Regions from separate parts of the Shewanella sp. DW31 genome, predicted to be linked through region 1. Evidence: predicted binding sites of a transcription regulator. Region 1 holds the regulator's gene; the other holds the start of a gene.

The links. Region 1 encodes sigma-54, which starts transcription at its own class of promoters, with help from an activator protein. Its sites were predicted from a motif close to GTTGGCACGNNNNTNGNNT; they were not measured.
Region 2: a site for sigma-54 is predicted at 3,664-3,682, ahead of GWI56_RS08150 (flagellar assembly protein FlgT). Genes of this name have one in related genera too.

The regions. Positions count from the first base shown of each region.
Region 1 is NZ_JADWMP020000027.1:11,490-18,287, forward strand. It holds gene mgtE (magnesium transporter) at 1-1,350, opposite strand, end outside; gene GWI56_RS18765 (HPr family phosphocarrier protein) at 1,601-1,876, opposite strand; gene rapZ (RNase adapter RapZ) at 1,863-2,717, opposite strand; gene ptsN (PTS IIA-like nitrogen regulatory protein PtsN) at 2,714-3,157, opposite strand; gene hpf (ribosome hibernation promoting factor) at 3,160-3,447, opposite strand; gene GWI56_RS18785 (RNA polymerase factor sigma-54) at 3,476-4,954, opposite strand; gene lptB (LPS export ABC transporter ATP-binding protein) at 5,062-5,793, opposite strand; gene lptA (lipopolysaccharide transport periplasmic protein LptA) at 5,790-6,344, opposite strand; gene lptC (LPS export ABC transporter periplasmic protein LptC) at 6,331-6,798, opposite strand, start outside.
Region 2 is NZ_JADWMP020000007.1:96,707-103,504, reverse strand. It holds gene GWI56_RS08170 (ketoacyl-ACP synthase III) at 1-658, shown strand, start outside; gene GWI56_RS08165 (hypothetical protein) at 688-948, opposite strand; gene GWI56_RS08160 (6-hydroxymethylpterin diphosphokinase MptE-like protein) at 945-2,234, opposite strand; tRNA gene GWI56_RS08155 (tRNA-Arg) at 2,286-2,361, opposite strand; gene GWI56_RS08150 (flagellar assembly protein FlgT) at 2,417-3,583, opposite strand; gene GWI56_RS08145 (FlgO family outer membrane protein) at 3,864-4,496, shown strand; gene GWI56_RS08140 (LPP20 family lipoprotein) at 4,493-4,945, shown strand; gene GWI56_RS08135 (flagellar protein FlgN) at 5,073-5,498, opposite strand; gene flgM (flagellar biosynthesis anti-sigma factor FlgM) at 5,501-5,824, opposite strand; gene flgA (flagellar basal body P-ring formation chaperone FlgA) at 5,900-6,607, opposite strand.

The sequences.
Region 1 (6,798 bases):
GAGCGTCGCTAACCCGAGGAAGGCGAACAGGCCAACCACGTCAGTGACTGTGGTGAGCACCATACCGCCAGCGAGGGCAGGATCGATTTTAAGTCGTTTTAAAATCAATGGAATACTCGCACCTGCAAGCCCAGCTACTGTCATATTGATCAGCATAGCGCTACCAATTAATCCCGCCAGTGCCATATCATCCTTCCATAGCCACACGGCGACAAAGACTAAAATCGACCACATCAAGCCATTGAGAAAACCAATCGATAGCTCTTTACCGATAAGCCAGCGAGCGTTGCTTTGGCCGATATGGCCTAAAGCAATACCGCGGATCACGAGCGCTAAGGTCTGATTACCGGCAACACCGCCCATGCTAGGGACAATTGTCATCAAGATGGCGATAGTGGCAAATTGCTCAATAGTGCCTTCAAACATATTGCTGACCGACGAGGCAAGCAGGGCGGCGAATAAGTTTATAGTAAGCCAGAGCGAGCGACGTAGGGTACTTTTTAGCACAGGACCAAAGGTATCTTCATCTCCGTCCATCCCCGCCATACCCATCATGGAATGTTCAGCATCTTCGCGGATAACATCGACTACGTCATCGATTGTGATACGTCCGAGTAGCTTACCATCACTGTCGACGACAGGTGCCGATACCCAGTCATTGCGTTCGAATTTCTGCGCGACTTCGCTGTCGGACATGCTCACCGGAATACTTTGAATATTGGGATCCATGATATTGCGAATTGTGGTGCTTGGCGCGCAAGTCAGCAGATCTGCCAGCCTAACACCGCCAAGGACTTTGTCCTGTTTGTCGACCACATATAAGGTATCTGTGGTGTCGGGTAGGTTGCCCCTTTGCCGAAGATAGCGCAGCACCACATCGATATTCACATCGGGTCTTAAGGTGACTGTATCTGTATTCATCAAGCTGCCGGCGGTCTCATCTGGATAAGATAGGGCTTGTTCTACCCTCAGGCGATTTTGCTCCGTCATCGACTGCAACACTTGTTTGTAAACGGCGTCGGGAAGACTTCGCAGAATATAGGCGAGATCGTCGGTGTCCATGCTTGCTGTCGCTTTCGCGACTCGCTCAGGGCTCATGCTGCGGATCAGTGGGTCTTTGAGTTCTTCACTCAACTCATCGAGTATGTCGCCTATTTGTTCCTGATCGATGAGCTGCCACAATACTTGTCTGGCACTTGGCGGTGATGATTCTAAGATCAGCGCGATATCTGAGGCGGCCATTTTTTGCAGCATATTACGCACATGCACGAACATGCCGCTGCTAAGCGCTTGGTTTAACTGGTCAAGACTATGTCCGGTGTGATCGTTTTCTGCATTATCTACGGGCATTTGTCCTCCATTGTGCGGCAAATTGGTTTGAGATCTTAGTGTTGGGCTAGGATTTTGCGGTGACTAAGCGTCAGTCGATGACATAGATTAAGACGGCTAAGGTAAGGTTAAGGCCAGCGCAATGACCGCTAGTGTAATCGCCTGTGGCTTGTATCGTCGAGCGACAAATGTTTTGCCATGTGTGAATGGCAAGTTTTTAAAACTAGACATGAAGTGAAACTAACGATGAAGTGCTTAGTGTGAAGTGAAACTAACAGGCTTCGTCAAACTTAGCGTCGATTAAGGCACAAATGGCATCGAGAGCCGGCTCTGCATCTGGGCCTTCGGCGATAAGCTTGATGGTTTTACCCATGCCAGTTTCAAGCATCAGCAAGCCAAGCACACTGGCGGCCGATGCTTGTTTATCGCCTTGGATTAAGGTGATGGTCGCATCAAACTCGGAAGCCAGTACCACCAACTTAGTGGCGGCACGGGCATGTAAACCGAGCTTATTACAGATGGTTATCTGACGTTCAAGCTTTGGCATTATTGAGCTCTCGATGACGGGCATAAACTTTATGTTTACCGTTACTAAAGCGTTTGGCCAATTGCTCTGCGACGTAAACGGATCTGTGCTGTCCACCTGTGCAGCCAATGGCCACAGTTAAATAACTGCGATTGTTACGCTCGAGGTGCGGCAGCCAAGTCTCCAGTAAGTTTTCGATTTGCCAGATGAACTTATTAACCAGTGGTTGACGATTTAAGAACTCAGCTACGGGTTCATCTAAGCCAGTCAATGGCCGCAGCGCCAACTCCCAGTGGGGATTGGGCAGGAAGCGCACATCGAACATAAAGTCGGCTTCGGTGGGCATTCCGTGCTTAAAGCCAAAGGACTCGAAGTTGATCACGAGTTCTTTATCGACACTACCAAGGAGAATTTGTCTGACTTGGTCGCTTAAATCATAGATATTCAAATTCGACGTATCTATGTAGTGATCGACCAGTTTTGACATAGGCTCGAGCAGTTTCCCCTCCAGCTTTATCGCTTCTTGCAAAGAGACTCGGCTCTTCGACAAAGGATGCAAACGGCGGGTTTCGCTGTAACGCTTGAGCAGAATTTTATCGCTGGAGTTAAGGAAGAAGCTCGTTAACTCAGTATCTGGAGGTAGGCTAGCGAGTTGTTTTACTAAGACCTTATCCTGCTCAGGCATGTTACGCACGTCGACACTGATGGCGACGAGATCGTTACTGCCCTTGAGTTGCTCAAGCAAACTGCCAATCAATGGCAAGGGAAGGTTATCGACACAATAATAGCCGAGATCTTCGAGTACCCTAAGGGCGACAGATTTGCCTGAGCCTGAGCGGCCCGACACTATGACCAGTTTCATCCAGTGATTACCTGATAGAGTTCCGTTTCATCATGCGTCTTGCGTAATTGCTTTAATATTTGCTTGTCGCTCAGCTTTTCGGCCATGCAAGACAAGGTACTTAAGTGCTGCTGACATTGGTCTGCAGGCACCAGTAGTGCAAATAAAATATCAACAGGTTGCTTATCGATAGCATCAAATGCTATCGGCTCTTCACACTTAATTAGTATGGCAATGGGCTGATCTATATCGGCTAGTCGACCATGTGGAATGGCGATGCCGTTACCTATACCTGTGCTCCCCATCTTTTCGCGCGCCACTAGGCTTTCGAATATCTCTTGAGATGAGAGGGTCGGGTACTGGGCAGCGACTAAGTCGCTGATGAGTTCCAGTACCTTTTTCTTGCTGCCCGGAGTGGCGCAGGTAGTGCACTCCGGCCGCAGTATGGTACAAAGTTCCATTATTAGTGTTTTGTTAACTTCTCTTTGTGTTTAATAACCTGACGGTCAAGCTTGTCAATCAGGGCGTCTATAGCGGCATACATGTCAGCATGCTCTGAAGTAGCAAAAACTTCACCACCTATGAGGTTTATTCTCGCTTCGGCAATCTGTTGCATTTTCTCAACATTGAGCACAACGTGCACATTATTGATCTGTTCGAAATGGCGTTCAAGTTTTGAAAACTTTTCTTCTACATATGCACGTAACGATTCGGTAATTTCGACATGGTGTCCACTTAGGTTTATTTGCATAGAAACGTCCTCCGATATCCACTGTAGGTTATAAACTTTTACGCTGATTAGAAGGTGGAATAAGCATAGCCTCTCGGTACTTCGCAATGGTTCTGCGGGCTACGTTGATCCCTTGTTCTGCCAGAAGTTGTGCCATCTTACTATCGCTTAATGGTTTTTTCTGGTTTTCCGCTGCCACCAGTTTCTTTATAAAGGCTCTGATTGCTGTGGATGAGCACTCACCACCATCGTCAGTACCGACGTGGCTAGAGAAGAAGTATTTTAGTTCAAAAAGTCCCTTAGGGGTATGCATGTATTTTTGAGTTGTGACCCGTGAGATGGTGGACTCATGCATTTCTACCGCTTCGGCAATATCGTTAAGCACCATAGGTTTCATGGCTTCTTCACCGTACTCAAAGAAACCTTGCTGATATTGCACTATGCAATTAGCAACTTTAAGCAAAGTATCGTTACGGCTTTCTAAGCTCTTAATAAACCATTTAGCCTCTTGCAGATGGCCGCGAATAAATTGGCTATCGGCTTGGTTTTTGGTACTGCGTGCCATAGAAGCATAATGTTGATTTACATTGATTTTTGGCATGCAGTCAGGATTAAGCTCAACGACCCAGCGGCCATTTTTCTTCGACACAGACACATCTGGGATAACGTATTCGTCATTATTGGGCGTGATCAACAAACCTGGGCGAGGATTGAGGGTTTGGATAAGTGCTATACCATCCCTTAATTCATCTTCTTTTAATTTAGTCTTACGCATCAATAACCTAAAATCACGGGCGGCGATCAGATCTAAATGATCTTTGATCAGCATACGGGCGTTTTCTAGGTTGGGAGTATCAGCGGCGAAATGCGACAGTTGGATCAGCAGGCATTCACTTAAATCGCGGGCGGCAACGCCTATGGGATCAAAATGCTGAATACGCTTGAGTACGGCTTCGACTTCGTCAAGCTCAACTTCAGGATTGCCCATGGCTTCGAGAATTTCTTCAGTGCTTTGGGTGAGATAGCCCTGATCGTCGATGGCATCAATAATGGCGGTGGCAATGGCTAAATCGGTTTCAGAAAACGGCGTGAGGTTTTTTTGCCATTCTAAGTGTTCGTACAAACCTTCACTGGTCTCGCCTTGGAAGGGCATATCGTCTTCACGACTGCCGCCGGGGCCTGAGTTTGGGGAGGCGGTAAACACTTCATCCCATGTGGTGTCCATGGGGAGCTCATCGGGCATGGATTCTTTGGTTAGCGACTCTGCCGTATCTATGGTGGAGCTGTCTTTTTCTGGTGGCAGAGTGCTAGATTCACTGAAATCCGTATCGGATAGCGTTTGGTTTACAGGGGTTTTAGTGGCGTCGAATTGATCCTCTTCCAGCTCGAGAAGGGGATTAGAATCTAATGCTTGCTGGATCTCTTGCTGCAGTTCTAATGACGACAGTTGCAACAGACGTATAGCCTGTTGTAGTTGTGGCGTCATGGTTAACTGTTGACCCAGTTTGAGCTGGAGTGACGCTTTCATGTTACCGCTGATCCCTACGTTATTATTGTTGGATGAGGTCGCTTATTATTATCTTGAGTGAAGCCCAATGGCGGTATAAATTGCCTCCATTGGCTTCGCTCGATTAACTATAGCCTGAATTGTTCACCTAAGTACACAGCCCTAACTTGCTGATTGTCTAAGATCTCTGCTGGAGTTCCTTCGGCAATCAGGTTTCCGTGACTCACAATATAAGCATGTTCACATACATCTAATGTCTCGCGGACATTATGGTCTGTGATCAGTACGCCAAGGCCGCGACTTTTGAGTTGTTCGATAATCTTCTTGATGTCGATAACCGAAATAGGATCGACGCCGGCAAACGGTTCATCGAGCAAAATGAACTTAGGATTAGCGGCTAAAGCCCGCGCAATTTCGACGCGACGACGTTCGCCACCCGACAATGACATGCCTTGGCTGTCACGGATGTGGGTGATATGAAACTCTTCGAGCAGATGTTCTAGTTCTTCTTCTCGTTCTTCGTTTTTAAGTTCTTTACGAGTTTGCAGTACGGCCATGATGTTGTCATGAACAGTTAGCTTACGAAAGATACTGGCTTCTTGCGGTAAGTAACCTATGCCTTTGCGGGCACGCAGATGCATAGGATCTGCGGTTAAATCATCATCGTCGATAAAGATATGTCCCTTATCGCTCTTCACTAGCCCGACAACCATGTAAAAGGTCGTGGTTTTACCTGCACCGTTTGGACCGAGTAGGCCAACGACTTGACCGGTTTTTACCGTCAGACTGACGTCTTTAACCACTTGGCGACTCTTGTAACTTTTCGCCAGATTTTGTGCTCTTAAGGTGATTTGGGTCATTTAGAGTCCTGCTTTTTTACAGGTTTATCCGCCGGAGCGTCTGATTTAGCATCATCTTGATAGTTTTCAGGCTGAATAATAGTGATTACGCGATCGTCACCACTGCCAGTACTCTCGGCCATCAATTTCTGTTGAATCATGTTATAGCGGATTAAATTGCCTGTAACTTGGCTACCCGCTTGATCTAATGACGCCATACCTTTCAGTGTTAAGGTGCGGCTTGCCATATCGTAACGAATTTCTTTCGCGCTGGCAGATGCAGGGCGGCCATCGTCTAATATTTGGCTATATGTAGCAGGGTTGCCTGTGGCGACCAAAGTTTTGCTATTTTCACCTTCAGCGGAAAATGCACGCAGTTCATTTGCTTGGATTTTTATTGAGCCTTGGGTCACTTCAACCGGACCAAAGAAAATGATCTGGTTGTTTTTGATATCCGCAGTTTGGCTCACAGCTTTGATTGTGACTTCTTGCTTTAAGTCGCCGACTTTCGCGAAAGCACTCATGCTCATAATTAGCATTAGGCTGGCAAGTAATACGTTATTTTGCTTCATATGTTCCTACTACCTGACTGGTCAATTGCACTTCTTGCGCGTTGAGGTCGGCATAAAGGCCTTGGCCTTGAATATTAAAATCTTTCCCTGTGACGTAAATGGTACGGTCAGAGGTCATTATCATAGTGTTGAGATCGAGTTCCAGATAACTGGTGGACAAGGTCTGAATCGGTTCTTCTGGGCTAATGGCATCGATAATAACATTATTTTCTAATACAACCTTGCCAGTTTCCTTGTTTAGCTTGCCCTGATCTGCCCTGAGTTGCCATTGTGCTTTACCTTGGTCTGGATAAACAAGATAAACAGGTTGAGTAAAGAAAGTTTGATTCGTTGAATCATAATGTTCCATGTGTTTCGCCGTCACACGGCTATTCACTAGTCCTTGCTCATTGAACTCAACACTGCGCAGATCTTCAACGATGAAATCTGGGGTATTTTGATCTTTTACTCTGTT
Region 2 (6,798 bases), on a different contig from region 1:
TTTTATTTACGGCTTATGGCAAGTTTCCCAATTATTAACTAGTTTGAACAGAAATAAGGCAATATTAGTTGTTGGTGATACGACAAGTCAGCAATATAGTGAGTCAAACCGTACCGTTGCCCCTTTATTTGGTGATGCTGTTAGCGCCATTGCAATAGAGAAGAGTGAAGGCTGTGATGATATGGTCTTTTCATTAGGTAGTGATGGGTCTGGGGCTCCTTATTTGATTCAGCCTTTTGGTGGAGCTAAGAATCCCAATTCTCAGCTAGAACTTTTTATGGATGGAATGCAGGTTTTTGTATTTACCTTAAGAGAAGTTCCAAAGTCCATGCATGATTGTCTAGTTGAAAAGGGTTGGCAGATCAGTGATGTTGATTTTTGTATTATGCACCAAGCAAATGAAATGATGTTGAAACGTTTAGGGGATAAAATGGGATTTACAGATAAGCAATTAGTTATATCAATGGGTGAAGTTGGCAATACTAGCTCTGCATCAATTCCTCTAGCGCTTTGCTTAAGTCTCTCTAAAGATTTAACAAGAGTAAATAACAGGTTACTACTTTCAGGATTTGGAGTGGGTTGGTCTTGGGGGAGTGTTGCTTTGACTCTTGATAATTTAACTGTTTGTCATTTGCTGGATTTATCTATTGATGATTAACAGAGAATAAAAAATTAAATTATTTTAATCTAGTCGTTTTTTAAAATGGATGGAATATCAAATTCCAAATAATCAGCAAGTGAAAGCCAATCGAAGCGTTCCTGAGCTGCTAACATTGCTGGAAAAAAAAGAGTCATTTCATTCTCTTTGATTGAATTGTTAAGCATTGGCTCTAACAGGTTAATACACTCTCGAAATTGTACCGATCCTTCAGCCTCTTTTCCTAACCGAAATTTATGTGCTGCTGAAATTAATAAGCTTATAAGTGGTTGGTTTTTTTGGTCTTTCATTGTGAGAAATCCTTGTATTGTGCACCATGTATTCTCGCCCCATTTAAACTTGATTGGTAAAACTTGATATTTTTTTTAAGTTTTATATATTTTTCAAGACTACGTAAATAACCCCTAAAGTTTAAATCTGTTGGTACTCTTTCGCCATGCCCGTTAATTAACCAATGTTTGGCATTTTTGATTTTTGGTCCTAAATGGCCATCAGGCCAAAATGCATGAGTTTTATTATTAGTATAGCAGAAGTCACAGCCAAAGAGTGATACTTGGTATGCTCCTAAATAAACAGCAAGATCGATTGCAGGATGGACTACACTACCATTAGTAAATAGTCTCAACTTAGGATATTTATTTGCTAGCTCATCATAGAGGTGACTAGTAGAGTATGCACTGTATTTTGCACCTTTCCATTGTTCGATTATCTGAGGATTGATCTTGGGGAAATAAACTAATATGACATTTTTCGTATGTTCCATTGGGAAATGATCTGGCCTAATATTAGGATCAATACTTAGAATAATGTCAGGTATTATATTATGTTGGAATAAAGCCTTAAATGCCGTATCTACAGCAATAATAAGTGGTTTTGAGAATTTAGATTTTTGAGTGAGCTCAAATAAATAGGGATAATGATCTTCAAGTGTTGGGCCAGATGCAATAACTACGCAGTTAGCATTATGATGAGTGTTTAACAGAAGTGATGCATCGGGGTCATTGAGTAAGTTTGGAATATTTGCATTTAATCTTGCTAATGAAACTTCATCAATATGATGTTTTTGATTCGCAAAATTACGGTTAAGCTCATAAACCAGTAAATCTCGAGTGATTGCATTCTCATTACTGGTTAATACTAAATCTGGTGTTATCCCAACATAGGGTAACACTAGCCTACTCTCGGCGCGTTCTTTTAAGTTAACATTCGGATGACTTAACCATTCGCTTTGATCTGTGTAACTGATGAGGAGGGCAAAAACGCTGAGATTTAAAATGCAAACATCAATTGAAAGATACTGTGGATTATCGATAAGTAAACTTGGTACATCTCCCATACCGACACCGTAGACGGTTACGTGAGTTGCATCTGCAGGTAATGTACTGATAAAGAGCCGTGCTTCGGCGATGCGGTCATGACGACTACTGAGCTGAATACCATTAACACTGATAGTTTGATTGCGACCGTTGACAAGGTGGGCATCTAATTCATTGATGGTTTGGCTTTTGACCGCAGCAGCTACGATAGGCCAACGCTTAACGATAATATTGAGATTAGACGCAAATAGCTCGGTCATTCCGTTTCTCCGGAAGATTTCTGGGAGTTTGATATCACCAAGGTCACTATCTGGTCTCTCCACAGGGACTCGAACCCCGATCGGCCGCTTAGGAGGCGGCTGCTCTATCCTGTTGAGCTATGAAGAGACGACAGTGATTATACTGGTTTTATCTTTGATTAAAAGGCTTATGATTTAGTTGCTTAAATCTTAAGCGCTATGTCGTTTATCTGTACATTGTAGGCGGCATTTTGGTCTACAAGTACTGCGGTGGCGCTTTCTTCGCTTACTTGCTCAATTTTTACCGTTGCACGACTTTTGGTCGCGACGGCGCGCATTTCATTGAGTCTATCGGGTAAGTTTTGTTGTAATACTACTTGGAATTTATCACCGACACGAATGCCATGTTTACGGCCTAGATTTAATATAATCCTGTCTGCTTGTCGGCTAACGACTTGGCCAAGTAATGGCCTGCAATTAAGTGTGCTGTCTAAATCTCGGGTAGCTTGCAATATTAATTGAGTAATACTTTTTCCATAGGAGGAACGCCAGAATCTATTACTGTTGGGAGCAATGATAGCCTGTTCTTTGAATTCCCATGGGGCCGATGTGCTGTAGCTTTTGCTCCAAACCTCTTCGCCACTGATCCCATGATAGAGGCTGAGTTTGAATTGAAATTGCCTTAGCGGAGCTTCATCCCAAAATCCTAAGAAGGTGGGTTGTACAGGCTCTATCGATATATCAATGATCTGCGGTTGAAGAATATATTGGCTGTCGGTAATTTCACTGAGCCAGCTTGGGAGTCTATAACCGCGAATATCCACTAGGTCTTGTTCAATATCGAGTCGCTCGTTAGCATGGATGTGACTAAAGCCAGTTGAAGAGTAATCTTCTATAGTGTTCCCTAACGCCTCTGAAATGACCTCTTCAAAGCCTGAAAGTTGTCCATATCTAAGCTGAGAACGATCTTTTATTTGTGTTTGAGGTATTAAAATAGCGGCCTTTAATTGGCCATTAGGACACTGTTGTGTTGGATCATCATTTAGATCGAGGCGTAGGGATACATATATTTTATTTCCCTGAATTTGTTCACTAACGAGTTGAATGTTTATGGCTTGGGCGTTGCGATTTATCGCAAAGTTATTTTGTGTGAGGTTACCATTAGAGGTTTGTTGCTCACTGGAGATTTGAATACCTGTGCTTAATGTCGCATAGCTAACTGCTTGATTAATTGCTTCTTCCCTTGCTTGAGCTGTATTACCATTGATAATAGTTGCTTCTCCGCTGGCTTCTATCCATTCGGCTCTGGTGGGCAAAGAAAGTAGTAAAAGGCTCAAAATGATGAGCGAAGCTGAACCTGGTATGTGCATCAATTCAATCCTTATCGCTAAGCTAATGGCGATATTACCAATCGAGCCAGTTTTCTGACTCTTAATCTAATATGTCAATAAAGCAAATTTCGTGCCTGAGTATGAGAACTTTTGATAAAGTTTCCAGTGTTACAGTCGATATACTGCGTAATAGAAGAATATTGTCGGACTGAGGTTAATATTGGTCCAAAGATTGCTGGTTTTTGTTACTCATTAAAAATTTGAAGCTTAGAAAGTGAGTCACTTGACTGCCAATGCACCCATAGATGAGGTAAATCCAATGCTAAAGCGTGTGATTATTCCCTTAACATTGATAATGTTAGGTGGATGTGTAGCTAAACCGGTTACACCGCCCAAACCGAGTTTAGTGGATGGCAATGGGTTGCCGCCAACGGCAGTGATTAACCATTTAGCGCAGCGAATAGTGACTGAGCTCGTTAAGCAAAATGATGCTTTGCGTTCTGATCAACCTATCGTAGTTGCAACACCAGTATTAGTGGACGATTTGAATGGCACTAATGCGTTAGCACAACAGTTACAGCAAGGATTAATGACGTCGCTCCATAGTTTTCAGTTTAATGTGGTGGATTTAAACTTAGCTGATGGCTTGAGAGTCACATCTGAAGGGGATTTTATTTTGACGCGAGATTGGCAAAAATTGTCGAAAGATCTTCCTGTTGAGCATCTTGTCGTTTCGACTATGAGCGTAGTAACCAATGGTATGGCGATCAATACTCGGATTGTGAACATTAGTAACAATCGCGTGGTATCGGCATCTCAAACTTTTGTGACTCAAAAAGAGTTGTCAAACTACATGCAGCCTTCGGAGCAAATTGTGTCACAAAATGGCATCTTATATCGTCAGGCGAGTCCGGGCATGAATGAAGTACGTGTCTTAGGAGATGGAAAATGAAACACTACCTTTTATTACTTATCACGGGGCTAATGCTAACTGGCTGCGCTGCTAAAGATAGATATGTGCAATGGGAAGATGTGCCGCCGCCGAGTTTTCCTAAGTTAACGGCTATAGGATATGCGCCGTTAGCGACTCAACCGGCTAAAGAGCAATCACAAAGAGTGTTGATGGCTATGCAGGCATCAAAAATTGTGGCTTATCGTGAATTAGCGGAACAAGTTTATGGGCAGAAAATAACGGCAAACAGCAGTGTCAGTGATTGGATGTTGACGGACGATAATGTCAAAGCGTCAGTTTCTGGCGTGATCCGCGGCGCACGAGTCGTTAAGAGTTATCCAGCAGGCGAGCATTATGTCACTGAGTTAGAACTTGATTTTTCACAGGTTTGGGCGCTTTATCAACAACAGAACCGTCCACAACGAGTGAAGGAAGTGACGTATTTCTAGCGTTATTGAATGTATGTTCAACAGTATGTATTGAGCCGCGTATTTACGCGGCTTTTCTTTTTGTACAAGACATTAATATCTAATCAGAGCTTAGAAAAGGGAATGCTAAGTGGGAGTGATGCGCTTGTTAGGCCTTTAAATCATTGCCTAAACTTGAGATAGTCGAGGTCTTGCCTTTATCGTTATAGGTGAGGCTGGAGGCGTTTCTGCTGGCTTGTAAAGCTTGAGCAAAGCGATTTAAACTCGCTAAATTCATCTCAATTAAACTGGCATTTTGTTCGTTTAATTCTTTGCATTCAGTCAATGCGTCTTTGATCTCGGCCATTTTATGCACGAGTTCGACTTGCTGAGTGAGTAGCGATTTATCACTGTGTTTTGCCAGAATATCATCATTAGTCTTTAGTTCTTTCAGACATTGCGATTTTTCGTTAGCAAGGGAAAACAGTAAATCGGCGTTTTGGTCAACCAAAGCGCCTTTTTCCTTGAGTATGATTTGCTTAAGAACAGCCAAATGGGCGTGTTGTAGATCTACCAGTTTAGCTATTTCAGTCATAGTTACTCTTTATTTAAGTCATTAAGTTCGGCTTCAAAACTTGCAATATTGGCAGCCAACTTTTCAGGGTCAATTTTATAGCGACCTTCGGCAATAGCTTGTTTGATTTCTGCTACTTTCTTTTGATCAACTTCAGGAAGGCTAGCCATTTTAGTCTGAGCTCCTTGAAGTTGTTGTGCCTGGGCCGTAATGACCACTGAATCGCTTCTCTGTGGTGTTGTCGATTTTGTAGCAACTTGAGCAGATTGATCGCTGCTCGTTTTCGTTGCGCCTGAACGAACTTGCGCAGTCGTTGCAGTGTTGAGTTTGCTAATATCAATTGCCATTTTAGGCTCCAGCGTCGTGTGTACGGGATTTCTTAACTGGGGTATCGGCAGCTTACAAAAAAGCTTTAGATTATTTTACATTCTTACTTCAACTTCGCCAATGCCTGTGACTATAGCATCTAGTTCTTTGTTTGAACTGCTATTTTTGACTCTGATCCGATCACCTTTATTGCCATCTTGTAGGGCTTCGCCCACTGTTTTGAGCTCGAATGAGCCAGAACGAACGTAGATAGATACCGAATCATTTTTACAAACGAAGCATAAGTTGTTGCTTAATATGGGATTATCTTTTGCTACTCGTCGTTTTACTCGCACGCCAGCCAATTTACTCGGGTCATCGAATTCGGCACCTCTCAAGCTATTTTGTTCAATGTAACGGACTTCTACTTGACTAGGAGAGATGAGTTCGCCTGGTGCTAAGATTTCGGTTGAGACAACAACGGGGAATAAGATATCCACCCGAACCGAGATATAGATTTGCCAAGGGTAAGCTAAGTCTTGCGTATCACAGCTGACTTTTAAGGTGTTATTACGGCTAATTTCCCTATCGCTAGCCAGTTCAACTTTCATTGGAGACGAACATTGTGACGGCAGCATTCTTGCGTCAACCATCTGTGGCGAAATATTTACTTTGGCATTTTCTGGAACGGATATTTTTTCTGAAATAAGCGCTTTAGCTAATTCTGAGATTGCCGATACGGTGGGGACAATAGGCTCTGCACTCGCAAAAGCGGGCATGAAGAGGGTGAAAAGACTAAAAAAACAGACTAAATTTACTTTCATAATGAAGAGACTAGCTTGTAACGCCAGAATGCACCTATACTTTTATTAAGTTCGAAGCTGACCACTGTAATAATAATTTGCATCACTGTCAGAAGATTGACTCAGTTTCGACTATGTTTATCGATAGATAAGACGTAAGCAATTAATATGCCTATACTCAACTGAGTTATAGGGCCGAACATAAACAGAAC